DNA from 4 places in the Rhodococcus sp. NPDC004095 genome. Region 2 is predicted to be linked to each of the others. Evidence: riboswitches for the same ligand, from Rfam matches in the RefSeq annotation. Region 2 holds a riboswitch; each other region holds the start of a gene.
What was found. A riboswitch is a leader RNA that binds a small molecule or an ion and turns the genes downstream of it on or off. The one in region 2 is predicted to bind S-adenosylmethionine.
Positions count from the first base shown of each region.

Region 1: another riboswitch for S-adenosylmethionine. It lies ahead of ACWEPG_RS06700 (hypothetical protein); the one in region 2 lies ahead of ACWEPG_RS23850 (amino acid ABC transporter permease).
Region 3: another riboswitch for S-adenosylmethionine. It lies ahead of ACWEPG_RS22575 (bifunctional o-acetylhomoserine/o-acetylserine sulfhydrylase); the one in region 2 lies ahead of ACWEPG_RS23850 (amino acid ABC transporter permease).
Region 4: another riboswitch for S-adenosylmethionine. It lies ahead of ACWEPG_RS15195 (aminotransferase class V-fold PLP-dependent enzyme); the one in region 2 lies ahead of ACWEPG_RS23850 (amino acid ABC transporter permease).

Region 1 is NZ_JBSGGS010000003.1:124,472-131,841, reverse strand. Features, by position in the region: gene coaA (type I pantothenate kinase) at 1-525, opposite strand, end outside; gene ACWEPG_RS06705 (DUF885 domain-containing protein) at 617-1,846, shown strand; SAM riboswitch class IV at 1,876-1,985, shown strand; gene ACWEPG_RS06700 (hypothetical protein) at 2,024-2,398, shown strand; gene ACWEPG_RS06695 (nuclear transport factor 2 family protein) at 2,384-2,842, opposite strand; gene glyA (serine hydroxymethyltransferase) at 3,037-4,350, shown strand; gene ACWEPG_RS06685 (PhoH family protein) at 4,694-6,004, shown strand; gene ACWEPG_RS06680 (hypothetical protein) at 6,063-7,319, opposite strand.
Region 2 is NZ_JBSGGS010000015.1:18,645-26,014, reverse strand. Features, by position in the region: gene ACWEPG_RS23865 (ABC transporter ATP-binding protein) at 1-671, shown strand, start outside; gene ACWEPG_RS23860 (bifunctional adenosylcobinamide kinase/adenosylcobinamide-phosphate guanylyltransferase) at 671-2,014, shown strand; gene ACWEPG_RS23855 (HAD-IIA family hydrolase) at 2,083-2,886, opposite strand; SAM riboswitch class I at 3,033-3,127, shown strand; gene ACWEPG_RS23850 (amino acid ABC transporter permease) at 3,203-4,174, shown strand; gene ACWEPG_RS23845 (amino acid ABC transporter ATP-binding protein) at 4,171-4,947, shown strand; gene ACWEPG_RS23840 (ABC transporter substrate-binding protein) at 4,984-5,952, shown strand; gene ACWEPG_RS23835 (FAD-dependent oxidoreductase) at 5,992-7,122, shown strand; gene ACWEPG_RS23830 (GNAT family N-acetyltransferase) at 7,119-7,370, shown strand, end outside.
Region 3 is NZ_JBSGGS010000013.1:11,140-18,509, reverse strand. Features, by position in the region: gene metX (homoserine O-acetyltransferase MetX) at 19-1,134, opposite strand; gene metX (homoserine O-acetyltransferase MetX) at 1,329-2,513, opposite strand; gene metX (homoserine O-acetyltransferase MetX) at 2,605-3,774, opposite strand; gene ACWEPG_RS22575 (bifunctional o-acetylhomoserine/o-acetylserine sulfhydrylase) at 3,771-5,075, opposite strand; SAM riboswitch class IV at 5,213-5,323, opposite strand; gene ACWEPG_RS22570 (arsenate reductase ArsC) at 5,373-5,771, opposite strand; gene arsB (ACR3 family arsenite efflux transporter) at 5,768-6,838, opposite strand; gene ACWEPG_RS22560 (ArsI/CadI family heavy metal resistance metalloenzyme) at 6,843-7,304, opposite strand.
Region 4 is NZ_JBSGGS010000007.1:80,533-87,902, forward strand. Features, by position in the region: gene ACWEPG_RS15175 (IclR family transcriptional regulator) at 1-492, shown strand, start outside; gene ACWEPG_RS15180 (4-hydroxybenzoate 3-monooxygenase) at 539-1,714, shown strand; gene ACWEPG_RS15185 (L,D-transpeptidase) at 1,766-2,998, opposite strand; gene ACWEPG_RS15190 (LysE family translocator) at 3,077-3,706, opposite strand; SAM riboswitch class IV at 3,895-4,011, shown strand; gene ACWEPG_RS15195 (aminotransferase class V-fold PLP-dependent enzyme) at 4,062-5,342, shown strand; gene ACWEPG_RS15200 (putative leader peptide) at 5,353-5,445, shown strand; gene ACWEPG_RS15205 (hypothetical protein) at 5,494-6,117, shown strand; gene ACWEPG_RS15210 (winged helix-turn-helix domain-containing protein) at 6,222-6,692, opposite strand; gene ACWEPG_RS15215 (flavin reductase family protein) at 6,786-7,346, opposite strand.

The DNA.
Region 1 (7,370 bases), on a different contig from region 2:
ATAGACCGGCGCGGCAACCTCTTCCGCCCCCGACTTGACCTCGGTGACGAAGCGGAGCAACTTGCGTCGGTCATAGCTCTCCGGAAAACCCTTGCGGTGCATGATGCCGCGCCGGGTCAGTTCTGCTGTCGGGTAGAGGAACCCGTCGGTGGTCACCAGGTCCACCCGAGGGTGGTGGTCCCAGCGGGCGAGCAGGGCCTGCAGGACGCGGGCGGTGGTGGACTTGCCGACCGCGACCGACCCGGCCACCCCGATCACGAACGGCACCTGACGGTCCGGGTGCTTCTCGCCGAGGAACGTCGCGGTCGCGGCGAACAGGCGCTGCCGGGCGGCGACCTGCAGGTGGATCAGCCGGGACAGCGGCAGGTACACCTCGGCGACCTCGTCGAGGTCGATCTGCTCGCCGAGGCCGCGCATGCCCTGGAGCTCTTCCTCCGTGAGCACGAGCGGTGTCGACTTGCGCAGTGTCCGCCACTGCTTTCGGTCGAATTCGACGTACGGGCTGCTTTCGCTCACCCTCGCCATGCGCGCGTCCCGGCCTCGATCTGCATAGGGGAATTGTGCGCGTCCCCACACCGGAGCGCCGCGCCGGGTCCGGACACTAGGGTTCACAGGTATGGACGCCGCCACCTTCGTACGCGAGTATCTGCTGCTCGGACTCGGTTTCGATCGCATCGAGGAGGGGTTCGTCGACGCCTTCACCGGTGACCCGGCGTTGCGGCGTCAGGTGGACAACGCGCCGCCTCCCGAGCCCCGCGAACTGGCCCGCCGCGCCGCGCACCTGCGGGGTGAACTGCCGAACGTAGACCTGCCAGCCGATCGCGCGGAGTTCCTCGACGTCCATCTGCGCGCACTCGAATGCTCGGCCCGCACGTTCGCGGGGGAGAAGATCGGCTTCGTCGACGAGGTTCACGCCTACTTCGACGTGCGGATCGAACCGGGGTCGGTCGAGGACTACCGGGACGCGCACCGGGCGATGGACGAGGTGCTCGCCGGTGACGGGAACCAGCCGCTGGCCCAGCGACTTCAGGCGCACCGTGCGGCCGACGAGATCCCACCGGAACGGCTCGCCGACTGTGTCGAGGCGTTCTCGTCCGCACTGCGCGACCTGGTGCGGGCCCGCTACCCGCTCCCGGAGACCGAACGCGTCGAGTACGAGGTGGTCGGCGACAAGCCCTGGTCGGGCTTCAACTACTACCTCGGCAACTACCGGTCCAAGGTCGCGATCAACTCGGACCTCAAGCAGCACATGGCGAATCTGCCGCATCTGATCGCGCACGAGGCATACCCGGGACACCACACCGAGCACTGCCGCAAGGAAGCAGGCCTGGTCGACGCCGGCCAGATCGAACACACCATCTTCCTGGTCAACACCCCACAGTGCCTGATGGCGGAGGGGCTCGCGGACCTCGCGCTCGGTGCGATCGTCGGGCGCGGGAGCGGAGCCGGCGGGGTGACCCAGGGGCAGGGATGGGGGAAGTGGGCGCAGGAGATCTACGCCGACCTCGGGCTGCGGTTCGACGGCGAGCGTGCGGAGGCGCTGTCGAACGCGTCCTCGAAGCTGCTCGGGGTGCGGCAGGACGCGGCGCTGCTGCTGCACGATCGGGGTCGTTCGCACGACGACGTCGCGCAGTTCCTGCAGACGTGGAACCTCACCACCCCGGAACGGGCCCGGCAGTCCCTGCGGTTCCTGTCGTCGCCGTTGTGGCGGGCCTACACCTCCACCTATGTGGAGGGGTATCGCCTGCTCGGATCGTGGCTCGACCGCGGCGGGAACGCCGAGGAGCGCTCCGAACGGTTCCGGCGGCTGCTCGACGAGCCGCTCATCCCGTCCGGTTTGCGCTGACCGGGGTTCGGTCGCATACACTGGGGCCGCTTCACGAGTGCCGTCGCCAAGCCCCGACTGGACGGCCGCCAACCCCACGCTCGCGGGTGGCTCGGGTGACGAAGTGGCCGACACCGACCGGTGCCGGCACGAGCGCCCCCGGGATTCCGGGAGGCCCGAGGAACTCGGGAGTTTCACATGCCCCATCCGTCCAACGACGTTCCGGCCGTCGACCACCGCTGCACCAGCTACGGGCCCGGTCACCAGGTGCACTTCATCCACGCCCGCAAGAGCTGGGAGGACGAGCGGTCGATCGACGTCCTCGCCGTGGTGCAGTCCGACGGTCTGATCCGACTGGAATGGCCCGACGAAGTGGTGGTTCGCTGGCACCACGACGCGCGTCGACTCGCGGCCGCGCTGCGGCGCACCGGCGGCTTCGCCCGCTGGAAGTTGGGGTGGCACGCGCTGGCGGTGCCGTCCGGCCCCGGAGGGAACCTCCTGTTCAACCTCGCCGCTCCGCAGCAGGCCGCCGTCTGTGGAGCGTCGCGGGTGGCGCCCTCAGCCGCGCGGTGACCAGCCCTCGGGGCCGGGGCCGAGGACGGCGAAGGATCCGACGTGCCCGCGGGAGAGTTTGACGCGGCGGGCCAGCAGCCACGCGTCGCCGCGCCGGATCCAGGTGTCGTGGTAGTCGCCGAGGGTCTGGAAGGTCACGCCCGCGCGCTCACCGGTTCCGAGGTGCAGATCCGAGACGTACGCGCGGCTGGTCGCGGTGTCCCCGTCGACGTCGACGACGACATTGCCGAGCAGGTGCTGCGTCGGCCCGCAGGCGTCCAGGAACGACCGGATGCTTGAGACCATCTCGACGCGACCATCCAGCTCGCCGGTGCCCAGGTTCGCGGTCGCGTCCGGGAGGACCAGGTGGTCGAGGGCCTCCCAGGCGCGGTCGTCCATCGCACGGGCGATCAAGGTCAGGGCGCGGGTGATCGCGCGTTCGGCGAGCAGATCGTCGAGGGTCATCCGTGTGCTCCCGAGGTTGGTGGCGGGTGGGATCGCCGTGGACGTTAACCGCGGCCGTGCCGGTGCCGGCGGCCCGTCCCGGCGATCGGGACGGTGCCGCGGGTCTCGTTCCCGGGAACCCGTGGTTGGGGGTCACTGACCTGGCCCTACAATGAGACCTGCCCCTGCCCGGCCTTTCGCTTGGAGATCCCTCGATGACCGCTGTGCCCAGCACCGACGTGAACAACGCTTCGCTCGCCGAACTCGACCCCGAGGTCGCCGCGGCAATGAACGGTGAGCTGGCCCGTCAGCGCGACACCCTGGAAATGATCGCCTCGGAGAACTTCGTTCCCCGCGCGGTGCTGCAGGCCCAGGGCAGCGTGCTGACCAACAAGTACGCCGAGGGCTACCCCGGCCGCCGCTACTACGGCGGCTGCGAGCACGTCGACGTCGTCGAGAACCTCGCGCGTGAGCGCGCCAAGGCCGTCTTCGGTGCGGAGTTCGCGAACGTGCAGCCGCATGCCGGCGCGCAGGCCAACGCCGCGGTGCTGATGGCGCTGATGAACCCGGGCGAGAAGCTGCTCGGCATGGACCTCGCGCACGGCGGTCACCTCACGCACGGCATGAAGCTCAACTTCTCCGGCAAGCTGTACCAGGTCGCGTCGTACGGCGTCCGCGAGGACACCCACGTCGTCGACATGGACAAGGTCCGCGAGATCGCCCTCGCCGAGCGTCCCCAGGTCCTGATCGCAGGCTGGTCCGCCTACCCGCGGCACCTCGACTTCGCGGCGTTCCGGTCGATCGCGGACGAGATCGACGCCAAGCTGTGGGTCGACATGGCGCACTTCGCCGGCCTCGTCGCCGCCGGTCTGCACCCGTCGCCGGTGCCGCACGCCGACGTCGTCTCCACCACCGTCCACAAGACCCTCGGCGGTCCGCGCTCGGGCATGATCCTCGCCAAGCAGGAGTGGGCCAAGAAGCTGAACTCCGCGGTGTTCCCCGGCCAGCAGGGCGGGCCGCTGATGCACGCGATCGCCGCGAAGGCCGTCGCGATGAAGATCGCAGGCACCGAGGAGTTCAAGAACCGGCAGGAGCGCACCCTCGCCGGCGCGAAGATCCTCGCCGAGCGTCTCGGTGGTTCCGACGTCGCCGGTAACGGCATCTCCGTCCTCACCGGCGGCACCGACGTGCACCTGGTGCTGGTGGACCTGCGCAACTCCGAGCTCGACGGCCAGCAGGGCGAGGACCTGCTCCACGAGATCGGCATCACCGTCAACCGCAACGCCGTGCCGTTCGACCCGCGCCCGCCGATGAACCCGTCGGGCCTGCGAATCGGCACCCCGGCGCTGGCCACCCGTGGCTTCGGCGATGCCGAGTTCGCCGAGGTCGCCGACATCATCGCCACCGCCCTCGCGAACGGTCAGGACTCCGACATCACCGCCCTGCGCGCGCGGGTGTCCAAGCTGGCCCTCGACTTCCCGCTCTACGACGGGCTCGAGGACTGGGGCATGCTCTCCAAGAACGTCTAGTTGTCACCGCCGAAACGGCCCGCACCCCTCGGGGTGTGGGCCGTTTCGGCGTTCCGTGGGGATGCGTCGAGTTCCGGAGCCGTCGCCGGACGGGCCCGGTGATCCGGGGGCCCGCTTAACCCAACGTTCACCGTGTTGCTGCCGCACGGGCGTGTGAGTTGGACGTAGCGTTCCGTTCAACGGGTGACAGGGGAAGTTGCCCGTCCGGGAGGTTCGAGTCGTGACTGACTTCGTTCAGGGCGAGGGGACCGGCGCCCGGTCCCCGTGGGTCGCAGACCCACCCGGACCGACCGGCCCAGCGAACCGCCGCCTGCGCGGGCGCCGTGCAGGTGTAGGAGCCACCGTGACCGCAAACCGCTCCGTCCGCACCTACGTCCTCGACACCTCGGTCCTGCTCTCCGATCCGTGGGCCGTCACCCGGTTCGCCGAGCACGACGTGATCATGCCGCTGGTCGTGATCAGTGAACTGGAGGGCAAGCGCCACCACCACGAGCTGGGATGGTTTGCGCGCGAGGCGCTTCGGATGCTCGACGATCTCAGACTCGAGCACGGTCGGCTGGACCAACCGGTGCCGATCGGCACCGACGGCGGCACCCTGCAGGTCGAACTGAATCACACCGACCCGAGCGTGCTGCCGGTCGGCTTCCGCACCGACTCGAACGACTCCCGGATCCTGGCCTGCGCACTGAACCTGGCCGCCGAGGGGCGCGACGTGGTGCTGGTCAGCAAGGACATCCCGTTGCGCGTCAAGGCCGGTGCCGTAGGGCTGCCGGCAGACGAGTACCACGCACAGGACGTGGTGCCCTCCGGGTGGACCGGGATGGCCGAACTCGACGTCGCCTCCGAGCGCATCGACGAGCTGTTCGCGGAAGGGGTTGTCGACCTCGACGAGGCGCGGGAGTTTCCGTGCCACACAGGGATCCGTCTCCTCGGTGGCCGATCGAGCGCTCTGGGCCGGGTCACCCCGGACAAGCGGGTGCAGCTGGTGCGGGGGGAGCGGGAGGCGTTCGGCCTGCACGGGCGCTCCGCCGAACAGCGGATCGCGCTGGACCTGCTGCTCGACGAGAGCGTCGGAATCGTCTCACTCGGCGGCAAGGCGGGCACCGGCAAGTCGGCGCTCGCCCTGACCGCCGGCCTGGAAGCGGTGCTCGAACGCCGCACGCACCGCAAGGTCGTGGTGTTCCGGCCGCTGTACGCGGTCGGCGGTCAGGATCTCGGCTACCTGCCGGGTAGTGAGAGCGAGAAGATGGGCCCGTGGGGGCAGGCCGTCTTCGACACCCTCGACGGCCTCGCCAGCCCCGAGGTGATGGACGAGGTCATCGGCCGCGGAATGCTGGAAGTGCTGCCGCTCACCCACATTCGTGGACGGTCGCTGCACGACTCGTTCGTGATCGTCGACGAGGCCCAGTCGCTCGAACGCAACGTGCTGCTCACCGTCCTGTCCCGGCTCGGCAGCGGATCGAGAGTGGTGCTCACCCACGACGTCGCACAACGCGACAACCTGCGGGTCGGCAGGCACGACGGTGTGGCTGCGGTGATCGAAAAGCTCAAGGGGCACCCGCTTTTCGCGCACATCACCCTGACCCGAAGCGAACGCTCCCCGATCGCGGCACTCGTCACCGAGATGCTCGAGGAGTTCGGGCCGACGCCGTAGAGCATGCCGGGCTCGTGCGGGTACCGGCGACATGCCCCGCACGAGCCCGGGCCGGTGGTCAGCCGATGGTGACGTACGTGGCTGCCGCCACGTCGGCGAGGATCACCGGGATCCGGGACGTCGCGCGACCGGTCTCGAACTGGACGTCGTACGGGGTGCGCAGGATCCTCTCCAGTGCAGGCCAGTCGTTCTCGACCATGTTCCGGTACCGCGGCAGCAGTTCGGTGCTGACGTACCGCCAGCGCTGGTCGTAGACCGACCAGTCCCAGCCGGGCAGCGGAGTGTGCAGCGTGGCGGTTCGCCCGTCGGGGAGGGTTGTCTCGACTTCGATCGACCGGTGGCTGCGCAGCGGTGGCACTCCCGCCACCGAGGGGGACCCGGCGAGCGTCATCACATAGGTCAGTGCGCTGCCGACGCCGGCGCCGTAGGCACGGACCTCGTCCCACTTGGCGCCGACGACATCTCGCTGTTCACGCCGCAGCAGGCTCATGTTGCCGTCCGCGACGCGGTCGGGTTCCCCGGAGGCGATGGCGTACCACGCCTCGCGGACGTCCTCCGGGATCAGCCCGGCGTCGTGGAACTCGTCGATCCCGGCGAGACCGTCGTGGGTGTAGGCGTAGTGCATGGGCATCAGGTCGGCGAAGATCGCCTTCTGCATCACCACGACCTGCTCGGTGAACCAGCGCAGGTCGGTCGGGGTGATCCTGCCGGCCGAGTTCGCGAGATCGCGCAACCCCTGTGGCAACCGGTCGACGACCTGCGGCCCGGCCACCGCGACGGCCTGGTTGATCACCGTGCTCGCCATCTGCTGCAACCCTGGGAGACTGTAGATGTCGGAGACCAGGTCGATGTCGGCGATGCCACCGCCGAAGTCGGCGCCGACCTGTCCGCCCATGCCCGCCCACTGCAGCTCGCGGTGGGCGAGCTGGAAGTCCTCGTAGTACCGGTAGGACCGGATCATGTTGGAGCGGTTCATCGGGAAGCCTCGAGCCGGGTCCCATCCGGCGAGGTCGATGCCGGCGTCGGTGGTGGCCTGCGCCAGCCGGTACTGGAGCAGCAGCCCCGCGTACGAGCTCGCGGGCCTGCCGGACGACCGCGCCGCGTCGACGAGGGCCGCCAGTGCGCCGACGTCGGTCGGTAGTTGCGGGTTGACCCCGCCCGGGCCGCGGTCGAACGTGCGGTTCAGCATCGGCAGGTTCAGGTACTGCGAGACGTCGTCCGCGCCCGCCTGCGGGGGGAGCGCGATCGAGCAGGCGACGATCGCGGGCGCGAACAGTCCGGCGACGACTCGGGCGGACACGCGAGGGAGCGGCATACGATTCCTTTCGGTTCGTCGGCAGCGGTCGACCGCGGAAGTCGTTTTGGG
Region 2 (7,370 bases):
GTGCCGGCAAGACGACCCTGCTGCACGCGCTGGCCGGGCTGGTGCCCGCGACCGGCGAGGCGAGGGTCGACGGTCACGACCCGGCCCGGACGCCGCGGCGGGTGATGTCGCGGACGGTGGCGCTGATGCCACAGCGGCCCGTCGTCCCGGAGGGGGTGAGCGTGCAGGAGCTGATCACGCTCGGCCGCACCCCTCACCTGTCCCGGTTCGGCACCGAAACCCCCCACGACCGCGAGATCGTCGACGACCTCCTGGACCGACTCGAACTGCGCGCGCTGGCCTCCCGGGCCGTGACCGCGCTCTCCGGCGGTGAACTGCAGCGAGTGGTGCTGGCCCGGGCGCTGGCGCAGCAGCCGCGGGTGCTGCTGCTCGACGAACCGACCAGCGCCCTCGACATCGGGCACCAGCAGCAGGTGCTCGACCTCGTGCAGGCGCTGCGCCTGGCGGACGGGCTGACGGTGGTCGCGGCGATGCACGACCTCACCCTCGCGGGCCAGTACGGGCGGCGGGTGGTGATGCTCGCCGACGGCGGCGTCGTCGCGGACGGCACCCCGGCCGAGGTTCTGACCGCGGAGCGGATCGGCGCGGTGTACGACGCGCGGGTCGAGGTCCTCGACCGGCCCGGCGGCCCGGTGGTGCTGCCGGTGGGACCGTCAGCGGGAGCGTCCTGATGGAGGTCGTGCTGCTCGGCACCGGTGCCGCCGACGGGTGGCCCAACCCGTTCTGCCGCTGCGCGTCCTGCCTGACCGCATTGCGGCGCGGCGAGGTTCGGGCCCAGACCGCCGCGCTCGTCGACGACGTGCTGCTGCTCGACTGCGGGCCGGAGGTACCGCGCGCCGCCGCGCACGCGGGGAGGTCGCTGTCCGGGGTGCGGCATCTGCTGCTCACCCACTCGCACCCCGACCACACCGGACCGCTGGCGCTGCTGATGCGGTCCTGGGTGGTGCGCGAGGAACCGCTGGACGTGATCGGGCCGCCGGAGGCGCTGGACCTGTGCCGGGACTGGGTCGGCCCCGACGACCCGGTGCGGTGGATTCCGATCGCGCCGGGGGAGGCGCTGCGGGTCGGCGAGTACACGGTGCGGGCGCTGCCTGCCGCGCACCGGGTGTTTCGCGACGGCGACGCGGTGCTGTACGAGGTCGCGGGTCCGGACCGTCGGAAACTGTTGTGGGCAACGGACACCGGACCGCTGCCCGCCGCGACCCTGGACGCGGTACGTGGCGCCCGGTACGACGCGGTGTTCCTCGAGGAGACCTTCGGCGACCTCGTCGACCACGAACCCGACCACCTCGACCTGCGCACCTTCCCGCGGGCGCTGGCCGCGCTGCGCGAGGCCGAGGCGGTCGTCGAGGGCACCGACGTGATCGCCGTCCACCTGAGTCACCACAACCCGGTCGACCTGCCGGACCGGTTGCGGCCCTGGGGTGTTCGGGTGCTCGACGACGGCGCAACCGTCGTGGTGGGTGCGGTGACGGCGCGTCCGGACCGACCTCGACGGACCCTCGTGCTCGGCGGCGCTCGCGCGGGCAAGTCCACCCACGCGGAGCGTCTGCTCGCCGACCGTGACGACGTCACCTTCCTGGCCACCGGCGGTCCGCCCGGCGACGACGCGGAGTGGGCGGCCCGGATCGCCGCGCACCGGGCGTCGCGTCCCGCCTCCTGGCGCACCGTCGAGACCGACGACCTCTGCGGGGCGCTGGGGTCCGCTACCGGTCCGGTCCTCGTGGACTGCCTCGGTACCTGGCTCACCCGCCGGATCGACCGCCACGGCGCGTGGGACGACGAATCCGGTTGGGTGGCAGTGCAGGCCGACGTCGAAGCCCTACTCGTCGCGTGGCGCACGGCGACGGTGCCCGTCGTCGCGGTGAGCAACGAGGTCGGCAGCGGCGTCGTCCCGGCGACGCCCTCCGGCCGCCGCTTCCGCGACGCCCTCGGCCGGCTCAACGCCGCCGTCGCCGCCGAGTCCGAGTCGGTGATCCTCGTCGTCGCAGGACGCCCGCTCCCGCTCCGCTGACCCCCGCCCCTGGTTCCCTGATGTCACATTGGGGATCGCTGAGTGAGCGAATGTGACATTAGGGAACCTCAGGCGAAGGGGTCCTGGGTGCGGCCGACGAGTTCGGCAACCGAGTTCAGCACCAGGGTCGGGCGGTAGGGGAACGCCTCGACGGTCTCGCGGCTGGAGATGCCGGTGAGCACCAGGATCGTCTGCAGGCCCGCCTCGAGGCCGGAGACGATGTCGGTGTCCATCCGGTCGCCGATCATCAGGGTGTGCTCGGAGTGGGAGCCGATCGCCCGCAGCGCCGAGCGCATCATCAGCGGGTTCGGCTTGCCGACGTAGTACGGCTCGCGGCCCGTCGCGCGGGTGATCAGCGCGGCCACCGAACCGGTCGCGGGCAGCGAGCCGTCACGCGAAGGGCCGGTGGCGTCCGGGTTGGTCGCGATGAACCGGGCACCGCGCTCGACGAGGCGGATCGCGGTGGTGATCGCCTCGAACGAGTAGGTGCGCGTCTCGCCGAGCACCACGTAGTCGGGATCGTTGTCGGTGAGCACGTACCCGATGTCGTGCAGCGCGGTGGTCAACCCGGACTCGCCCACGACGTAGGCGGTGCCGTTCGGCCGCTGATTGTGCAGGAAGGTCGCCGTCGCGAGGGCGGACGTCCAGATCGACTTCTCCGGGATGTCCAGGCCGGACTGCAGGAGTCGTGCCCGCAGGTCACGCGGGGTGCGAATCGAGTTGTTGGTGAGCACGACGAACGGAGTTCCGGACTCCTGCAGTTCCGAGAGGAACGCGTCGGCGCCCGGTACCAGGTGCTCCTCGTGCACCAGGACCCCGTCCATGTCCATCAGATACGTCCAACCGGGGGTCTTCTCGTCGGTGTTCGCCATGGCCCCATTGTGCGCGCCCGGAGACCCGCACGTCGGCTCGGACGCGCCGGATGTCGCACGGCACACAGTCGTCTTCGCCATTCGGATCAGCTCGAACGCAATAGGTGACCGCGGGATCTGGTTGCGGGACAGTACAGCTCGAGTGTTGACCATCAAGAGCGACCGAGAGACCCGGATCGACGACGTCGCAGCAACCCCCCCCGAGTGTGGGTGCGGGTGCTACCGCCGGGACCGATGGACTCCGCGACAGGGCTGCGACGAGCGCCCGGTCCCGACCCGTGAAAGGCTTCTCGATGTCCGACTCCGGAGTGCGCTCGTGAGCGCCCCGGCCACGAGTCCGCCGCAGGCGGCAGTGGCCGAATCGTCCGACGACGCCGACCTGCGCGTCGCTCCCACCCGCCATCCCTGGCGTTGGGTCGTCGCAGCGGCGGCGCTGGTCCTGGTCGCGCAGTTCGTGCACGGACTGGTGGTCAACCCGGGCTGGGACTGGGCGACGTTCGCGCGGTACTTCACCGCCCCGTCGGTGCTGTCCGCGCTGTGGACGACGATCGAACTCACCATCTGGGGCACCGTCCTCGGGTTCGGGATCGGCGTGCTGCTCGCCGTGGCGAGGCTGTCGAACAACCCGGTACTGCAAGTGATCTCGTGGATCTACGTCTGGGCGTTCCGCTCGATTCCACTGATCGTGCAGCTGCTGTTCTGGTTCAACATCGCCTACCTCTACCAGACGATGTCCCTCGGCATTCCCTTCGGCCCGGGATTCCTCGAGTTCAACGTCACCGGCGTGATCTCCGGGTTCACCGCCGCGGTCATCGGCCTCGCGCTGCACCAGGCGGCCTACTCCGCCGAGATCATCCGCGCGGGCATCATCTCCGTGGACCACGGCCAGATCGAGGCCGCCAACGCACTCGGTATCCCGCGGACCCGTCAGCTGTTCAAAATCGTTCTGCCGCAGGCGATGCGGTCGATTCTTCCGAACGCGGCGAACGAGGTCATCAGCCTCTTCAAGGGCACCTCGATCGTGTCGACGATGGCGATCGCCGAGCTGTTCTACCAGGTCCAGGTGATCTTCGGTCGCAACGGCCGGGTGGTGCCGCTGCTGATGGTCGCGACCGTCTGGTACATCGTCCTGACCACCGTGCTGTCCGTCGGCCAGTACTACATCGAACGGCACTACGCCCGCGGATCCGCCCGAGCGCTGCCACTCACGCCGTGGCAGAAGGTCGTCGCCAAGTACCGGGAGATCCGTGACGGCAGTACCGGCGCGCCGAGAGGGGCCACCCGATGACCGCCATCGGTGGCCCATACGCCGTCGACGTGCGGGGCGTGCACAAGGCCTTCGGCGCGCTCGAAGTGCTCAGAGGCGTGGATCTGTCGGTTCGCACGGGGGAGGTGACGGTGATCCTCGGGCCGTCGGGCTCCGGGAAGTCGACCCTCCTGCGCACCCTGAACCACCTCGAGAAGGTCGACCGCGGCACGATCCGAATCGACGGAGAACTGATCGGGTACCGCCGCCGCGGCAACACCCTGCACGAACTGTCCGACCGAGAGGCGCTGCGACAGCGGTCCCGGATCGGGTTCGTGTTCCAGAGTTTCAACCTCTTCCCGCACCTGACCGTCCTGGAGAACGTGATCGAGGCTCCGGTGTCCGCGCAGCGCCGCGACCGCGCCGAGGTGACGGCCCTGGCGCGGCAGCTGCTCGAGCGGGTCGGGGTCGCCGACAAGGCCGACCGGTATCCGAAGCAGCTGTCCGGGGGACAACAACAACGTGTCGCGATCGCGCGTGCACTCGCGTTGCGCCCCAAGGTGATCCTGTTCGACGAGCCCACCTCGGCGCTGGATCCCGAACTGGTCGGTGAGGTCCTCGAGGTGATCCGTGACCTCGCCGTCGGCGGTGCGACGCTGGTGATCGTGACCCACGAGATCGGGTTCGCTCGCGAGGTCGCCGACACCGTCGTGTTCATGGACGACGGTGTGATCGTCGAGCAGGGCCCGCCGGACGCGGTGCTGGACCGACCCACTCACGAACGCACCCGGGCCTTCCTGGCCCGAGTGCTCTGACCCCTCATCCATCGCGAAAGACCCTGGAAGGAAATGATGTCCGCCCTCACCCGCCACACGAGGCTGTTCGCCTCGGCACTGACCGCCGTCGCCCTGCTGGCGGGCTCCGCGTGCAGTTCGAGCGATGCCGCCGAGACCGACGCGGCCACCGCCGCCGGCTACAACCTGACGGCCGAGCAGAACCGCATCACCACCGACGAGGTCCCCAAGATCGCGGCACAGGTGCCGCAGGCCATCCGGGACCGGGGGAAGCTGATCGTCACCGGGTCGGCAGGCACGGCACCGCCGCTGCGCTTCTACGCCGACGACGACAAGACGATCATCGGATCGGAGACCGACTTCGCCCACCTGATCGGTGACGTCCTCGGCCTCGACGTCGAACTGACAGCCGCGGACTGGGCGCAGAACTTCGTCCGGATCGACTCCGGTGAGGCCGACACGTTCATCTCCAACGTCACCGTCACCGAGGAGCGCAAGGAGAAGTACGACTTCGCCACCTACCGGCTCGACAGTCTCGCCGTCGAGGTGAAGAAGGGCAGCGGCATCACGTTCTCCGGTCCGAAGGACATCGCGGGCCTGAAGATCGGCGTCGGCTCCGGGACCAACCAGGAGGCGCTGCTCGTCGCGTGGAACGAACAGAACGTCAAGGCCGGGCTCGAACCCGCCGAGATCCTATACTACCAGCAGGCAACCGACTATTACCTCGCACTCGGCTCGGGCCGGATCGACGCGTACGTCGGCCCCAACCCGTCGTCGGCGTTCCACGCCCTGCAGACCGGCGAGACCGAGGTCGCAGGCACCTTCTCGGGAGCGGGCTACGACCTGCAAGGGGAGATCGCCGTCCTGACGAAGAAGGACAACGGCCTGATCGGCGCGATCCACGCCGCCGTCAATCATCTCATCGACAACGGCACCTACGCCCAGGTTCTGGACCGCTGGGGCATCAGCAGCGAGGCGGTCGAATCCTCGCAGATCAACCCACCGGGCCTGCCGAAGAAGCAGTAGTCCCGATACCAGCGGCGAGAAGACGAGCAGGGAGAGAACATGACCCAGGTGCAGGGCCCGGTGGACGTCGTGGTCGTCGGTGGTGGCGTCATCGGTTCGGCCTCGGCGTGGCGGTCGGCCGCGCGGGGCCGGTCGGTGGTGTTGCTCGAGCAGTTCGAACCGGACCACCGGCGCGGGGCGTCCCACGGCACCTCCCGGATCTACCGGCAGGCGTACGACGACGAGTTCCACACCGTGCTCGCAGGGAGTGCGTTGCCGCTGTGGCGGGAACTGGAGGAGATCAGCGGTACCGATGTGCTCACCCTCACCGGGGCAGTCGACCACGGCAATCCCGTGGCGGTGGCGGCCCGTGCCCGAACGCTCTCGGAACTGGGCGTCCCACACGAACTTCTCGGACCGGCGGAAGCGGAGAAACGCTGGACCGGAATGCGATTCGACACCGCCGTGCTCCACCATCCCGGGGCGGGACGGCTGCACGCGGATCGGGCGGTGCGTGCGCTGCAGCTGGCGGCGCAGCGGGCCGGCGCCGACGTCCGGTATCGCCACGCGGTCCGCGAGATCCACGGCACCGGATCGGGCGTCGACGTGGTCACCGACGTCGGTGTTGTCCGGGCTCGGCACGTCGTCCTCGCGGCGGGTGCCTGGACCCGAACCCTGCTCGCCGGTGCCGGCATTCGGCCCGCCCCGACCTTGCCGGCGCTGCGCACCACGCAGGAACAGCCCGCCCACTTCGCACCCGTGACCGGTGCGGAGTGGCCGAGCTTCGTCCACCACCCCGGTGCCGAGCTGGCCGGCGAAGGCATCTACGGACTCGGCTCCGCGTCCGGCATCAAGATCGGTGAGCACGGCACCGGGCCCGAGGTGCACCCCGACACCCGCGACTTCCGGCCCGATCCGGCCGGGGTGCAGCGCCTCGTCGACTATGCCGCGGCATGGCTGCCGGGTGTCGATGCGGCCTCCGCGGTCGCGGACACCTGCCTCTACACCACCACCCCGGACAGCCGATTCGTCGTCGATCGGCTCGGGGGCGTGACGGTCGCGGCGGGATTCTCCGGGCACGGATTCAAGTTCGCGCCTGCCATCGGCGATCTGGTTGCGGGACTGGTCGCGGGCGACGTTCGTGCGCCCGAGCCGTTCCGGTTCGGGACGCGGCGGGCGGAGGTCGCGTGACGGGCCGGACGCGGCGCCTGCAGGTGCACACGGTGACGCAGGACGACCCGCTCGCCGCCCCGCTCCTCGCGGAGCTGGCCGTCGAGTACAGCACGCGCTACGAGCGCCCGCTGGAGGAGCAGTTCGAGGCGCTGACCACTCATCCCGGGGACGAGTTCGCGCCGCCGGACGGGGTGCTGCTGGTCGTCGTCGAGAACGGGGAACCGGTGGCGGGCGGGGCCTTCCGCCGTTACGACCAGGCGACGGCG
Region 3 (7,370 bases), on a different contig from region 2:
GCACCGGCCCGGCGGCGACTACGGGTTGGCGCGGATCGTCCGGGCCAGCGCCAGGGTCTCGTCCATCAGTTCGGTGACCCACTCGACCTCGGTGAGGAAGCCGTCGTGCCCGGCGGGTGAGTGCACCACCCGCGCACCGTCACAACCCGGGAGCATGTCCGCCATCTCCAGGACCTGGTTCAGCGGCATGATCCGGTCGGAGTCGATGGCGCCGACGATCACCGGGACCGGGGTCGACGCGAGGGCGGCGGGAATGCCGCCGCGGCCGCGGCCGACGTCGTGCTTGTTGGCGCAGTGGGTGAGGGCGACGAAGGAGCCGGCGTCGAAGGTTGCCACCAGTTTGTTCGCGCAGTACTCGAGGTAGCTCTGGACCGCGTACCGGCCGCCGTTCCAGATGTCCTCGCCGTCCTGTGCGGCATTCTCGAACTGGTCGTCCAGGGCGGCGGCGCCGCGGTACGTCAGGTGCGCGAACCGGCGGGCGATGTTCAGCCCGTGGTCCGGCGAGGTGCCGGTGCCGTAGTAGTCGCCGCCGTGCCAGTTCGGGTCGGAGGCGATGACGTCGATCTGGGCGGTGTGGCCGCCGATCTGGTCTGCGGTCGCGCGGGGGCTGACCGCGAGGATCAGCGCCGACGCGATCCGGTCCGGGTGGCCGATTATCCATTCGAGGGCACGCATGCCGCCCAGTGAGCCGCCGACGACGGTCGCGAACCGCTTGATGCCCAGTTTGTCCGCCAGTACGCGTTCCGTTTCGACCTGGTCGCGAACCGAGATCGCGGGAAACCGCGAGCCCCAGGCGCGGCCGTCCGGTGCGGGCGAGGAGGGTCCGGTCGTGCCGCGGCAACTGCCGAGCACGTTGGTGACGAGAACACACCATTCGTCGGTGTCGATCGGGGCGCCGGGGCCGACCATGCCCTCCCACCAGCCGGGGGTGGGGTGTACGTCGTCGGCGGGGCCGACCACGTGGGAGTCCCCGGTGAGAGCGTGTTCGATCAACACGATGTTGTCCAGGTCGGGGCTCGGCTCACCCCAGCACTGAACGGCGATCGTGACGTCGGGCAGTTGCTCGCCCGACTCGAGGTGCAGCGTGCCGATCTCGAGATGGACCATGGTCCCGTCGGTCGGGGGAAACGCCAGGAGGGGCCGAGTGTCAGGCGACAGGGTGGTTGTCGCCGCGGCGAAACCGGCAGCCCCAGCGGGGCGCCGGCGGATGCCACCGGGCAGCGGGTGGGTCGTGGTCGGATCTGTTGCTGTAGGGAGCACGGCGCGATGTTATCGAGCTGAGACACTCCCGATGAGGGCATTGGCGAAACTGGGGTCTCGCCCCGCGTTCAGCCGATGCGACCTGCTCGGGCCAGCGTCATCGTCTCCCCGAGCAGGCCCGTCACCCACGCCGCCTCGGTGAGGAATCCGTCGTGTCCGTCGGCGGAGTGGACCACGCGCAGCCCGTCGCAGCCGGGCAGCAGGGTCGCCAATTCCTCGAGTTGGCGCAGCGGGAACAGTCGATCGGAGTCGATGCCGCCGACGATCACCGGGACCTGTGTCGAGGTCAACGCGGCCGTGACCCCGCCGCGCCCACGACCGACGTCGTGCCGGTTGATGACGTCGGTGAGCACCACGTAGGTGCCGGGGTCGAAGCGGTCCGCCAACTTCGCCGCCTGGTGGTCGAGGTAGCTCTGCACCGCGTACCGGCCGCCGGCTCGGGGGTCCTCACCCGGCTGGGCGTCGTTCGCGAAGCGCCAGTCCAGGCCCACCTCGGCGCGGTAGGTCAGGTGCGCGATCCTGCGCGCCAGGGCCAGGCCGGCCTCGGGGGAGCGGCCGGTGTCGTGGTAGTCGCCGCCCTGCCAGTCGGGGTCGCCGGTGATCGCGGCGATCTGGGTGCTCTGGGTGCCGATCTGGTCCGCGCTCGCGCGGGCACCGACCGCCAGGACCAGCGCGGCCTCCACCCGTGTCGGATGGCCGACGATCCACTCCAGGGTGCGCATGCCACCCATCGAGCCGCCGACGACTGCCGCGAAGCGATCGATTCCGAGCAGGTCCGCGAGCGCGACCTCGGCGGCGACCTGGTCGCGGATGGAGATCGCCGGGAACCGCGACCCCCACGGGGCGTTGTCAGGTGCCCGAGACGAGGGGCCGGTGGAGCCGTCACACCCGCCGAGGACGTTCGCCGCCACCACGCACCATTCCTCGGTGTCGATCGGCGCGCCGGGTCCGACCTGCTCGTTCCACCAGCCGGCGACGGGCAAGCCCGGTCCCGCCTCGCCGGTGACGTGGGAATCGCCGGTCAGGGCATGCTCGACCAGCACGATGTTGTCGCGGGCCGGGGTCGGCGTGCCCCAGCACTGGACGGCGAGGACGACGTCGGGGAGCGCGACACCGTTCTCGAGGTGCAACGGTCCGATGTCGATCGCGATCCGTGTCCCGTCCGTCGGGAGTGGCCATCGCGCTCCCGACGCTGCAGGCGCGGGCTGCCCGTTGGGTGCGGAGCGTACGGACGGCGGGTCGGTCACAGACACGTTTTCGATGCTAACGATTTGGTGTTGAGGGCGCCACGACCACGCGCGTGTCGTGACATCCGCCCGCCGGGACGGGCCCGGTGTGGGCTGTCTAGCGGACGCGGCAGTCGGTGCGGTGTGCCCTGGCCAGTGCCATCGTCTCGCCGAGCAGGGTGGTGACCCACGCCGCCTCGGTGAGGAATCCGTCGTGACCGTCCTTCGAGTTCACCACCCGCAAACCCTCGCATCCGGCGAGGTGGGTGGCGATCTCCCGCTGCTGCCACAGCGGGTAGAGCCGGTCCGAGTCGACGCCGCCGACGATGGTCGGGACGGTGCAGGAGGCCAGTGCCGCCTCGACGCCGCCGCGACCGCGACCGATGTCGTGGCGGTTCATCGCCTCGGTCAGCAACACGTAGGTGCCCGGGTCGAAACGGGCCACCAGCTTGTCGGCCTGGTGCTCGAGGTAGCTCTGAACGGCGTAGCGGCCGCCGTCGAGCGGGTTCTCGCCCTGCTGGGCGTTGTTCGCGAAGCGCGCGTCGAGTTCGCTCTCCGTGCGGTAGGTCAGGTGCGCGATCCTGCGCGCGATACGCAGCCCGGCCTCGGGTCTGCGGCCGGTGCCGTGGTAGTCGCCGCCCAGCCAGTCCGGATCGGAGGTGACAGCTGCGATCTGGGTGGTCTGCGTGCCGATCTGATCCGCCGTCGCGCGGGCGCCCACGGCCAGGACGAGTGCGGCCGCCACCCGCTCCGGCTGGCCGACGATCCACTCCAGGGTGCGCATGCCGCCCATCGACCCGCCGAGCACCGCGGCGAACCGTTCGATGCCGAGCCGGTCCGCGAGCGCCACCTCGGCGGCCACCTGGTCGCGGATGGAGATCGCCGGGAACCGGGATCCCCACGGTTGGCCGTCCGGGGCGATCGAGCCAGGGCCGGTGGTGCCGCGGCAACCGCCGAGCACATTGGTGGCCAGCACGCACCACTCGTCGGTGTCGATGGGCGCGCCGGGGCCGACCATGCCGTCCCACCACCCGGGCGAGGGGTTGTCGGCGTCGGCAGGCCCGGTCACGTGTGAGTCACCGGTCAGTGCGTGCTCGACGAGCACCACGTTGTCGCGGGTCTTGTTCGGTTCGCCCCACACCTGCACGGCCAGAGTGACGTCGGGGAGCACCGCGCCGCTCTCGAGCGTCACCGCGCCGATGGAGACGGACGTCAGCCGCCCGTCCGGCGACGGGAATCCCTCGTGGGACCCGGCCGGACGGGCGCCCGAAACGGAACCGATCGTCAAGATGCCGCCGCCGCGAAACCGGTTTCGAGGTCGGCCAGGATGTCGTCGATGCCCTCGATGCCGACCGCCAGGCGAACCAGGCCCGGGGTGACGCCGGACGCCAGCTGCTCCTCCGCGCTCAGCTGGGCGTGGGTGGTCGACGCGGGGTGGATGACGAGTGAGCGCACGTCGCCGATGTTAGCGACGTGGCTGTGCAGGGTCAGGGCGTCGACGAACTTCTTGCCCGCCTCGACACCGCCGGCGAGTTCGAACGCGACGATCGCGCCCGCGCCCTTCGGGGCCAGCTTCTGGGCTCGCTCGTACCAGGGCGAGCTGGGCAGACCGGCATAGGAGACCGAGGTGACCTCGTCCCGGCCCTGCAGGAACTCGGCAACCGCGGTGGCGTTCTGCACGTGCCGCTCGATGCGCAGGCTCAGGGTCTCGATGCCCTGGCTGATCAGGAACGCGTTGAACGGCGAGACCGCCGACCCGAGATCGCGGAGCAGCTGGACCCGCGCCTTGAGGGCGTAGGCCGGCGCACCGAGGTCGGCGAACACGACGCCGTGGTAGCTCGGGTCCGGGGTGGTGAAGCCGGGGTGGCGACCCTGAGTCCAGTCGAAGGTGCCGCCGTCGACGATGACACCGGCGATCGCGGTGCCGTGGCCGCCCAGGTACTTCGTCGCCGAGTGCACGACGATGTCGGCGCCGTGCTCGAGCGGGCGCAGCAGGTACGGGGTGGCGACGGTGTTGTCGACGATCAGCGGGATGCCGGCGGCGTGCCCGACCTCGGAGATGCCGGGGATGTCGAGGACGTCGTTGCGCGGGTTCGCGATGGACTCGCCGTAGAACGCGACCGTGTTCGGGCGGATCGCGGCCTTCCACTGCTCCAGGTCGTCCGGATCCTCGACGAAGGTGACCTCGATGCCGAGCTTCGGCAGCGTGTAGTGAAAGAGGTTGTAGGTGCCGCCGTACAAGCTCGGGCTGGACACCACGTGGCTGCCGGCGCCCGCGATGTTCAGCAGCGCGAAGGTCGACGCGGCCTGACCGGAGGACAGCAGCAGCGAGGCCACGCCGCCCTCGAGCGCGGTGATCCGCTGCTCGACCGCGTCCTGCGTCGGGTTCATGATCCGGGTGTAGATGTTGCCCGGCTCGGCGAGCCCGAACAGCGCGGCGGCGTGGTCGGTGTTGTCGAACGTGTACGAGGTGGTCTGGTAGATCGGCAGCGCGCGTGCCTTGGTGGTGGCGTCCGATGTCTGGCCGGCGTGGATCTGCTTGGTCTCGAAGGTCCAGTTGGCGGTCGGATCGGTTGCGTTCTCGCTCATGAGTTGGCTCTGCTCCAAGAGTGTCGGGAGATGAGGCGCGGCAAGGGCGCCCGGGGCTGGCTGGGGCCTATCTGCGACAACAACACATGGTGAAACCTCCGGTGGGTCGTGGCCCGGTTGGTGGGTCCGTCCCAGCGGACCCGCGCTTGTCCTCCGTTCCGGAGGACCAGGTCATCACCCGGGGCACCCCACCGCGGATGGAGGGTTGCCGACCAGCGAGCCGGGGCTTGGCACTGGCACTCATGACCTGGCAGCGATCTTAGCGGTACCGGTCACACCCTCGACAACGGGTTCGGTTCACGCGGGCAGCAATTCTGCGATCAGCGCCTCGACGAGGGCGCGGATCTCGTCCCGGACCGGGCGGACGTCGTCGAGGCCCTTGCCTGCGGGGTCGTCGACGGCCCAGTCGCGGTAGCTGACGCCGGGAAACCACGGACAGGTGTCCCCGCAACCCATGGTGATCACCACGTCGGACGTCTGCACCGCGTCGGTGGTGAGGACCTTCGGGCTCTGCGCGGAAATGTCGATCCCGACCTCCGCCATCGCGGCCACGGCGGCCGGGTTGACGGACTTCGCCGGTGCGCTGCCCGCCGACCTGACCTCGATCGCGTCCCCTGCGAGGTGTGTCAGGAAGGCGGCGGCCATCTGGGAGCGGCCGGCGTTGTGGACGCAGACGAACAGGACGCTGGGTGTCATGCGGGCACCTTTCGGGAGAATCGCCCACGCAGGGCGAGCGAGACGTAGACGAGCCCGACCAGGACCGGGACCTCGATCAGGGGACCGACCACACCGGCCAGCGCCTGCCCAGAGTTCGCGCCGTAGGTGGCGATCGCGACGGCGATGGCGAGTTCGAAATTGTTGCCGGCGGCGGTGAACGCCAGCGTGGTCGTGCGTGCGTAGCCGAGTCCGAGGGCGGCGCCCAGCAGGTAGCCGCCGCCCCACATGATCGCGAAGTAGGCGAGCAGGGGGATGGCAATCCGCACCACGTCCCACGGGTGGGAGGTGATCTGGTCGCCCTGCAGCGCGAAGAGCACCACGATTGTGAAGAGCAGTCCGTACAGGGCCCACGGGCCGATCCTCGGCAGGAAAGTCGACTCGTACCAGTCGCGGCCCCTGGCCTTCTCTCCGTAGCGGCGTGTGAGGTAGCCGGCAACCAGTGGCAGACCGAGGAAGATCAGCACCGACTTCGCGATCTGCCAGGGCGAGGCGTCGATGGTGGTCTGCTCGAAACCCAGCCAACCGGGCAGCACCGACAGGTAGAACCAGCCGAGGACGGCGAACATGATCACCTGGAAGACCGAGTTGATCGCCACCAGCACGGCGGCAGCCTCGCGGTCGCCGCAGGCCAGGTCGTTCCAGATGACCACCATCGCGATGCAGCGGGCCAGGCCCACGATGATCAGTCCGGTTCGGTACTCGGGCAGATCCGGCAGGAAGATCCAGGCGAGGGCGAACATCAGCGCCGGCCCGAGAACCCAGTTCAGGAGCAGGGAGCCGACGAGGAGCCTGCGGTCCCCGGTGACGGAGCCCAGGCGGTCGTAGCGGACCTTCGCCAGGACCGGATACATCATGATCAGCAGGCCGAGGGCGATCGGCAGCGAGATGCCGTCGACCTGCACCTTCTCGATCGCGGTGTTCATCCCCGGGATCGCGCGGCCGAGAACGAGTCCGGCGACCATGGCGGCGCCGATCCAGACGGGCAGGTAGCGGTCGAGGGTGGAGAGCCTGCCGACCGGAGTTGCCGTGGTCACCGGTGTGCGCACGCGGTCAGCAGCACGACGTGGAGGACGCCGCGGTGCCGCAGCAGGTGCCGCCCGAGTTCTCCTCGCCGGCGGCGAGCAGTTGCGGGCTGGTGCCGAAGGTGTCCGAGTCGGCGAGGACGGTGTAGACCTCCCATTTCTCGCCGGCCGGGCCGGTCACCCACACCTTGTCCTGGGTGGCGAAGCAGCAGGTGGTGTTCATCTCCTCCTCGGTGAACAGGCCCTCTCCGGACAGGCGGGCGATCTCCTGGTGCACCCGCTCGGTCGACTCGACCTCGACGCCGAGGTGGTTGATGGTGCCGCCCTTGCCGGGGTTCTCCAGCAGCACCAGTTTGAGGGGCGGCTCGGTGATCGCGAAGTTCGCGTAGCCGGGCTTGCGCTTCGCGGGTGCGGTGCCGAAAAGCTTGGAGTAGAACGTGATCGCCTGGTCGAGGTCGTCGACGTTGAGGGCGAGCTGGGCGCGGGACATGGCGGCCTCCTCGAAGTGCCAACCTTTGTGGCATATGTCGAATTACTGCGGAGCCCAGGGTGCGCC
Region 4 (7,370 bases), on a different contig from region 2:
TTCCTGCACGACGTCTACGGCGCCACCCTCGCCACCGTGCACCTCGCGGTGCGCAAGGGCACCCAGGTGCTCTACCTCGATCGGCTTCGAGGTCACGCGTCGGTGCCCGTGGTCAGCACCATCGGCTCCACCCTGCCGCTGCACGCCACCGCCGTCGGGAAGGTGCTGCTGGCATACGCGCCGCCGGACGTCCAGGAGGCGGTACTGGCGTCGCTGACGCGGATCACCCCGTACACCGTGACCCACCAGGGCCGGCTCCGGGACCAGTTGCGTCGCGTGCACCGGGACGGTTTCGCGGAGACCCGCGAGGAGATGAGCCTCGGTGCCTGCTCGGTGGCGGTCCCGGTCCGGGCGCCGGACGACAGGGTGATCGCGGCCCTCGGGCTCGTCGTGCCGACCCTCGCGCGGGATCGATCCCGGCTCGTGGCCGCACTCCAAGTTGCCGCGCGTGGCGTCGAACGCAGCCTCCGCGGGGGATCTTCCGCTCAGTGAAATAATGTGCTGGCCGTCACTCGGCGTGGCCGCTTCACTGTCGGTCATGCGTACCGAGGTAGCCATCATCGGCGCCGGCCCCGCGGGCCTGCTCCTGTCTCATCTGCTCGCCGAGCAGGGTGTCGATTCCGTCGTGATCGAGACCCGCTCCCAGGACTACGTGCTCTCCCGCATCCGCGCGGGCATCCTCGAGCACTCGACCGTCGAACTGCTCGACTCCGTCGGGCTCGGCGAGCGGCTGCGCCGCGAGGGCCAGGAGCATCGCGGCATCTATCTGCAGACGCCCGGCGAACGGCACCACGTCGACTTCGTCGAACTGTGTGGGCGCAGTGTCTGGGTATACGGGCAGACCGAGGTCACCAAGGACCTCGTCGCGGCCCGCGAGGGCGCCGGCCAGCCGTTCTTCTACGAGGTCACCGACACCGCACTGCACGACATCGACAGCGACTCGCCCTACGTGACGTTCGTGGACGCGAAAGGTGTGGAGCGCCGTGTCGACGCGGCCGTGATCGCCGGGTGCGACGGCTCGTTCGGACCGAGCCGGGCGGCAATTCCGGACAGCGTCCGCCGGACCTGGGAACGCACCTACCCGTACTCGTGGCTCGGCGTGCTCGCCGACGTGCCGCCGTCCACCGACGAACTGATCTACGCCTGGCACCCTGACGGCTTCGCGATGCACTCGATGCGCTCGGACACCGTCAGCCGCCTCTACCTCCAGGTTCCCAACGGCACCGATCTCGCCGAGTGGTCGGACGACCGGATCTGGGAGGCGTTGAGCCGGCGTCTCGGCGATGGAATCGACGGCTGGACACTGAAATCCGGACCGATCACCGAGAAGAGCGTGCTGCCGATGCGCAGCTATGTGCAGACCCCGATGCGGCACGGGCGGCTCTTCCTGGCCGGCGACGCCGCGCACATCGTCCCGCCCACCGGGGCGAAGGGACTGAATCTCGCAGCCTCCGACGTGGCCTTGCTGGCACCCGCGCTGATTGCGTTGCTGCGCAAGGACGACGAGACCCTCGCCGACGGCTACAGCGAGAGCGCACTGCGTCGCGTCTGGCGCTGCACCCACTTCTCCTGGTGGATGACGACCATGCTGCATCAGAGCGGCGATCCGTTCGACGCGCAGTTGCAGCGTTCGCAACTGCAGTGGATCGCCGGCAGCGCGGCCGGCTCCACCGGACTCGCCGAGAACTACGCCGGACTCCCGATCGGTATGTGAGGAGTCTCCGTGCCCGTGAGTCCGTCCGGCCCGTCAGGGGGACGGAAGGACTCACGGGTGCAGCGCGCTTCCGGCCAGCCACTGGTCCCACGGCACGCTCCAGTCGCCGTTCTGCCACACCTCGAGCGGGGCGCCGCCGGTGTTGCGGATCTCGACGACGTCGCCGGGCTGCGAGAAGTTGAAGAACCACTGGGCGTTCGTCGGGTTCAGGTTCAGGCAGCCGTGCGAGGTGTTGGTGTTGCCCTGCGCCCACACGCTCGACGCCAGCTCGTGCAGGTAGATGCCGTCGGTGCTGATCCGGGTGGCCCAGTTGATCGACTCCTTGTAGCCGAGGCGCGAGTTGATCGGCAGCCCATAGGTCGACGAGTCCATGATCACCGGGTTCGCCTTGTCCATCACCGTGTAGGTGCCGGGCTGCGTCCAGAACGAGAGCGTCGTGTTGCCGATCGTCTCGGTGCCGCCCATGCCCATCGACGTCGGCATCTCGCGGACCACCTGGCCGTTCTCGTAGACGGTCACCATCTTGGTGTCGTCGTCGGCGATCGAGACGTGCGAGTCGCCGATCCGGAACGAGACCTTCTCGTCCTGCTCGCCGTAGAGGCCCTTCCCGAGCTGGGTGCCGTAGATCTTCGCGTCCACCGACACGGTGGTGCCGGGTGCGTAGTACTCCTGCGGACGCCAGTGCGCGTTCTGGTCGTCGAGCCAGTACCAGGATCCCTGCACCGGGGGAGTGGTGGTGACCGTCATCGCCTTCTCCGCGGCGGCCCGGTCGCCGATCTCCTCGTCGAAGTGCGCCACCACAACGAGGCCGACGCCGTACGTGCCGCCGTCCGTGATCGACTGTCCGCCGGTGGTGTTCAGGTACAGCCGGGTCTGGTTGTTCGGCGCGACGGTGGTGAAGGTCGTGTCCTTGGTGGTCGCGACGCCGCGGGAGTCGGTCGCTGCCACGGCCAGGTCGTAGGTCTTCCCGTATCCGAGTGGTTCGGCGGGCTTCCAGGACGTCTTGTCCGGTGTGGTGATGCCGTCGATGACCTTGCCGTCCGGGTTGGTCAGCTTCACCGACGTCAGCGTGCCCTGGGTGACGTCGACGCGGATCGGGCTCAGCGGGTTCACGGGAGTGTCGGTGTCGCCCGGGGTGAAGGTGATCGACGCCTCGGACTCCTGGGTCGCGGACGCCGCGGCGCCGGAGGACCCGGTGTCGCCGCCGTCCGAGCATCCGCCGAACAACAGCGCCGCGGCCACCACGGCCGCGAGTGCGGTGGACTTGCGACGAAAACGCGACACTTCATGCCCTCCAGGATTCGAGCGGACACGATGCACCGCACGTTCGACTTGCCAGTTCAGGATATCGGCGCACGGGGCTCAGGCGTTTCCGGCGGCCGATGCCAGGGTGCCGACGCCGAGCACAGCGAGAATGCCTGCGCTCACGCTCTCGAGCCGCGCTGTGATCCGCGGGCTACGCAGCAGAGCGACCAGTCGGGACGCGGCGACCGCGAACCCGCTCATCACGACCAGTGCGACCGCGGCCTCCACCGCACCGAGCGTCATCGCCGATCCGAGCGTGACCCGACCGAGGAACTGCGGCACGACGGCCAGGTAGAACAAGCCGACCTTGGGGTTCAGCGCGCACGAGAGCACCCCCGCCCCGAACGCCGAAACCGGGCGGGTGGCCGCGGCGACCGGGGCGGGTGCGTCCGCGACCGTCGCCGCACGACGGCGCTGCAGCGCCCGCAGTCCGAGGTAGAGCAGATACAGGCCGCCGGCGATCTTGAGGACCCGGTATGCGCTCGCCGACTGTTCGAGCAGCGTCGCCAACCCGAGTGCGACGACCGCGGCCCACAGGAGACCACCCAGGCTGACGCCGAGCGCGGCGGCGAGACCCGAACGGGTGCCCCCGATGCTGTAGCGCAGCACGAGGAACGAGTCGGGTCCGGGCATGATCGCCAGCAGCAGGCAGACACCCGCGAAACTGATCAGGGTTGCGGTGGTCACCGAACCAGGAAACCGCAGTTCCGGTGTGGTTTTCAAACCAATTTCCGGGTGCAGGTCCGGTGCCGGTCGGGAGTGCACGCCGCGCACCGGGATTCGGCATCCGAGCGCAGCGTGAGGTGATGGAAGTCACAGCGAACTCGGTGTGGCCGGGTTGACAGCGCGGCCGAACGGCTGCCATTCTCGGCTCAGGTCATGAGTGCCAGCGCGTAGCCCCGGCTTGCTGGCCGGCAACCCTCCACCGCGGTGGGGTGCCCCGGGTGACGACCAGGCCGTGAATCCAATACCGGACACGGCAAGCGCGGACTCGATGCATCAACCCTCACCGCACGAGTCCCTTGACGTAAGGGATGACGCCATGACTGCTGTACTCGACACCACCCTCTGTGCCGACGCCGTTCGCAACGAAAACTGTGATGGCACTGCGCCTTTCGCGCCGGTCTGTGGCAGTGACCTGATCGCGCCGCTCGCCGACGGCACTTCGATCGCGTACGCCAACTTCGACTACGCCGCCAGTGCCCCCGCGCTGTCCGCCGTCGCCGAGCGGGTGCAGTCGCTGCTGCCGTTCTACGCCAGCGTGCACCGCGGGGCCGGCTACGCCTCCCAGGTCTGCACCGAGCGGTACGAGGGCGCCCGTGACGTGGTCGCCGACTTCGTCGGGGCCCGCACCGACGACGTCGTGGTGTTCACCCGCAACACCACCGACGCACTGAACCTGCTCGCCTCCTGCGTGCCCGGCGAGACCGTCGTCCTCGACATCGAGCACCACGCAAACCTGTTGTCCTGGAACCGGAACGGTGCCCGCGTCGTCCGTTCCGCGGACACCGTCGAGGAAACCGTCCAGCGCATCGTCGCCGAACTGTGCACCCGCCCGGCGGCACTGCTCGCCGTCACCGGCGCCTCCAACGTGACCGGCGAGGTGCTGCCGATCGCCCGCCTCGCGCGGATCGCCCACGAGTGCGGCGCCCGGATCCTGGTCGACGCCGCCCAGTTGCTGCCGCACCGCCGCGTCGACATCGCCGAGCTCGGCGTCGACTACCTGGCCTTCTCCGGGCACAAGCTGTACGCGCCGTTCGGCGCCGGCGCCCTCGTCGGCCGCGCCGACTGGCTGGACGCCGCCGAGCCCTACCTTGCCGGCGGCGGCGCCACCAAGAACGTCGAGATCGACGCCGTGCAGTGGGCCGCCGCTCCGCAGCGGCACGAGGCGGGCACCCCGAACGTGCTCGGCGCCGTCGCGATCGCCGCGGCATGCGAGACACTCGCCGGGTTCGACGCCGACGCCGTCGAGCTGCACGAGCGCGTGCTGTGCGACCGACTCACGGCCGGACTCGAATCGATCGACGGTGTCCGGGTGCTGCGGATCTGGCCGGACTCGCCGGACGCCGTCGGCATCGTCACCTTCACCGTCGCCGGCGCCGAGCCGCGCGCGGTCGCGACCCACCTGTCGGACCTGCACGGCATCGGAGTGCGGGACGGCAAGTTCTGCGCCCACCCGTTGCTGTCGCGCCTCGGGTACGCCGAGGGGGCGGTTCGGGCCAGCCTCGGACTCGGCAGCAGCAGCGCGGACGTCGATCGCCTGATCGCCGCAGTCGGCGAGTTCGCCGCGCTGCGCGCGACGAACGGTGTTCCTGCACGGTAACATCGGCGTCATGACTACGGACGCGGTGGACCTGATCGGTGGCCAGTGGTGCCGCCGGCACGTCGACCTGTGCCGTACCGCCTCGGGTATGTGTCCGGTCTGAGCTCGGCCTCGCCGGACCCGTCACTCCACCACCTTCCCGAGGACAGTCATGTCTGCATCGTTTTCGTCCCGTCCTGTCCGGCCGCTGCATGTGGCCGTCGAACTCTCCGGCGCCGGCCACCACCCCGCGTCGGCTGCCCACACCGATTTCCGAATCCCTTTGGGGCTCAGTGACTACTGGGTTCAGCTCACCTCCTCCACCCTCGATCTCGTCGGGGATCCGGGCTCCGTGATCCGGGTGCGAGCCCGCGACCTCGGGGAGGCGCAGCGGCGCCGCGAGACCGCCCGCATCCGCGCGGCGGCGGACGGCCGCGACCCCGACACGGTCGCGGTCCTGCTCGACGTCGAGGTGCTCCTCGCCGACGATCACCGTGCCGCCCGGCGCGAACTGGCCCGCCTGGATGCCGGCCTGATCGAACCCCATGTGCCGGAGTCCCTCTCGTACATCGGCACCCCGTCCGGCCTGGCCGGTCTGATCGCCGACATCCGCGCCGCCGGAGTGGCGGACGGTGTCACCCTGCTGCCCCTGGTCCTGCCCAGGGTGCTCGACCGCGTCGTCGACGACGTGCTGCCCATGCTGCACGAGGGTGGCGTGACCGAGCCGTCCGCGGTCCTCGGCGAGGTTCTCGGGCAGTTCGGGTTGTCACCCGACCGGCGCGCGCTCGCGTCCTGACCCGCCGCGCGCCGCTCCGGGCGTGACCCCTCACGGCTGAAGGTGGCCTTCAGCCGGTGGAGAACGAAACGGGGTTTGCCTGTCGTCGGCGACGCGTGACCACGTCACCCCAGGACGACATGGATACGCGGGTCCGGATCGAAGCGGTAGCCGGACCCGCGCACCGTCGACACCTGTCCGCCGAAGCGGCCCAGCTTGGTTCGGACCCGCGAGACGTGCACGTCGACGCTGCGCCCGGCGCGGTCACGCTCGCCGAGGGTGCCGCTCAGTTGCAGCATCCGGCGACGCGAGACGACCTCACGCGGCCGCCTGGCCAGGTGCGAGAGTATCTCGAATTCGGTGTGGCTCAGTGAGATCGGCGCCCCGTCGAGTCGCGCTTCCCGAGCGGGCAGATCGATCAGCAGTGGGGCGGTCGCATCGACGCCCGCGCGCACCGCGACGCCCGGCAACAGTTCACGCGCGCTGACGCGCAGTGCATCGGCGAGCGCTGTCAACTGACCGCGGTCGGCGGATCCGGAGAACTGCATGGTGAGCACGAGGTCGGTGCTCGACCTCGGAACTGACGAATCGGTCATGGGGGCTCCGATGTCGGATGGATCGGGTGTGACGGCCGGGTCAGTGCGGGCCGTGACATTCCCGTTCGACGTGGATGCCGTTGGAGGCGACGGTCATTCGTCGAGTGGGCTGGACCGGTGGTAGCGGCCGCCGTGGTAGAGGAGTGGAGCGGCCGCGGCCTCCGCGTCGTTCTCGTCGTGGATCCGGGTCACCAGCCCGATCACCAGCGTGTGATCGCCCGCCGGGATCAACTGATGCACGGTGGTGCGGAGCCAGATCGGGGTGCCGTGCAGCACCGGTTCCCCGGTCTCGAGTCGCTTCCACAGCGAGGTGTCCGAGAAGCGCTCGTCGGCGCTGCGGGAGAACCGCTGCGCCAGGTGCCGCTGGTGCTCGCCGAGCAGGTGGATGACCAGTGAGTCCGCCGCGTGCAGCGCACGGATCGACGACGAGGTGTGCGCGATGTTGAACGACACCAGCGGTGGGTCCAGCGACAGCGAGGCGAACGAGGTCGCGGTGAAACCCACCGGCCCCGAATCGGAGTCGAGGGTGACGATCGTGACGCCCGCCGGATAGCTGCGCATCGCGGTGCGGTACTGGTCGGCCGTGACCGTGTGCGGGTCCGCGGGCAGATCGGCGGCGCGGTCGTCGTGCTGCGGTTCCAGGGGCTGTGGCATGAGGTACTCCGATTCGGGATGCAC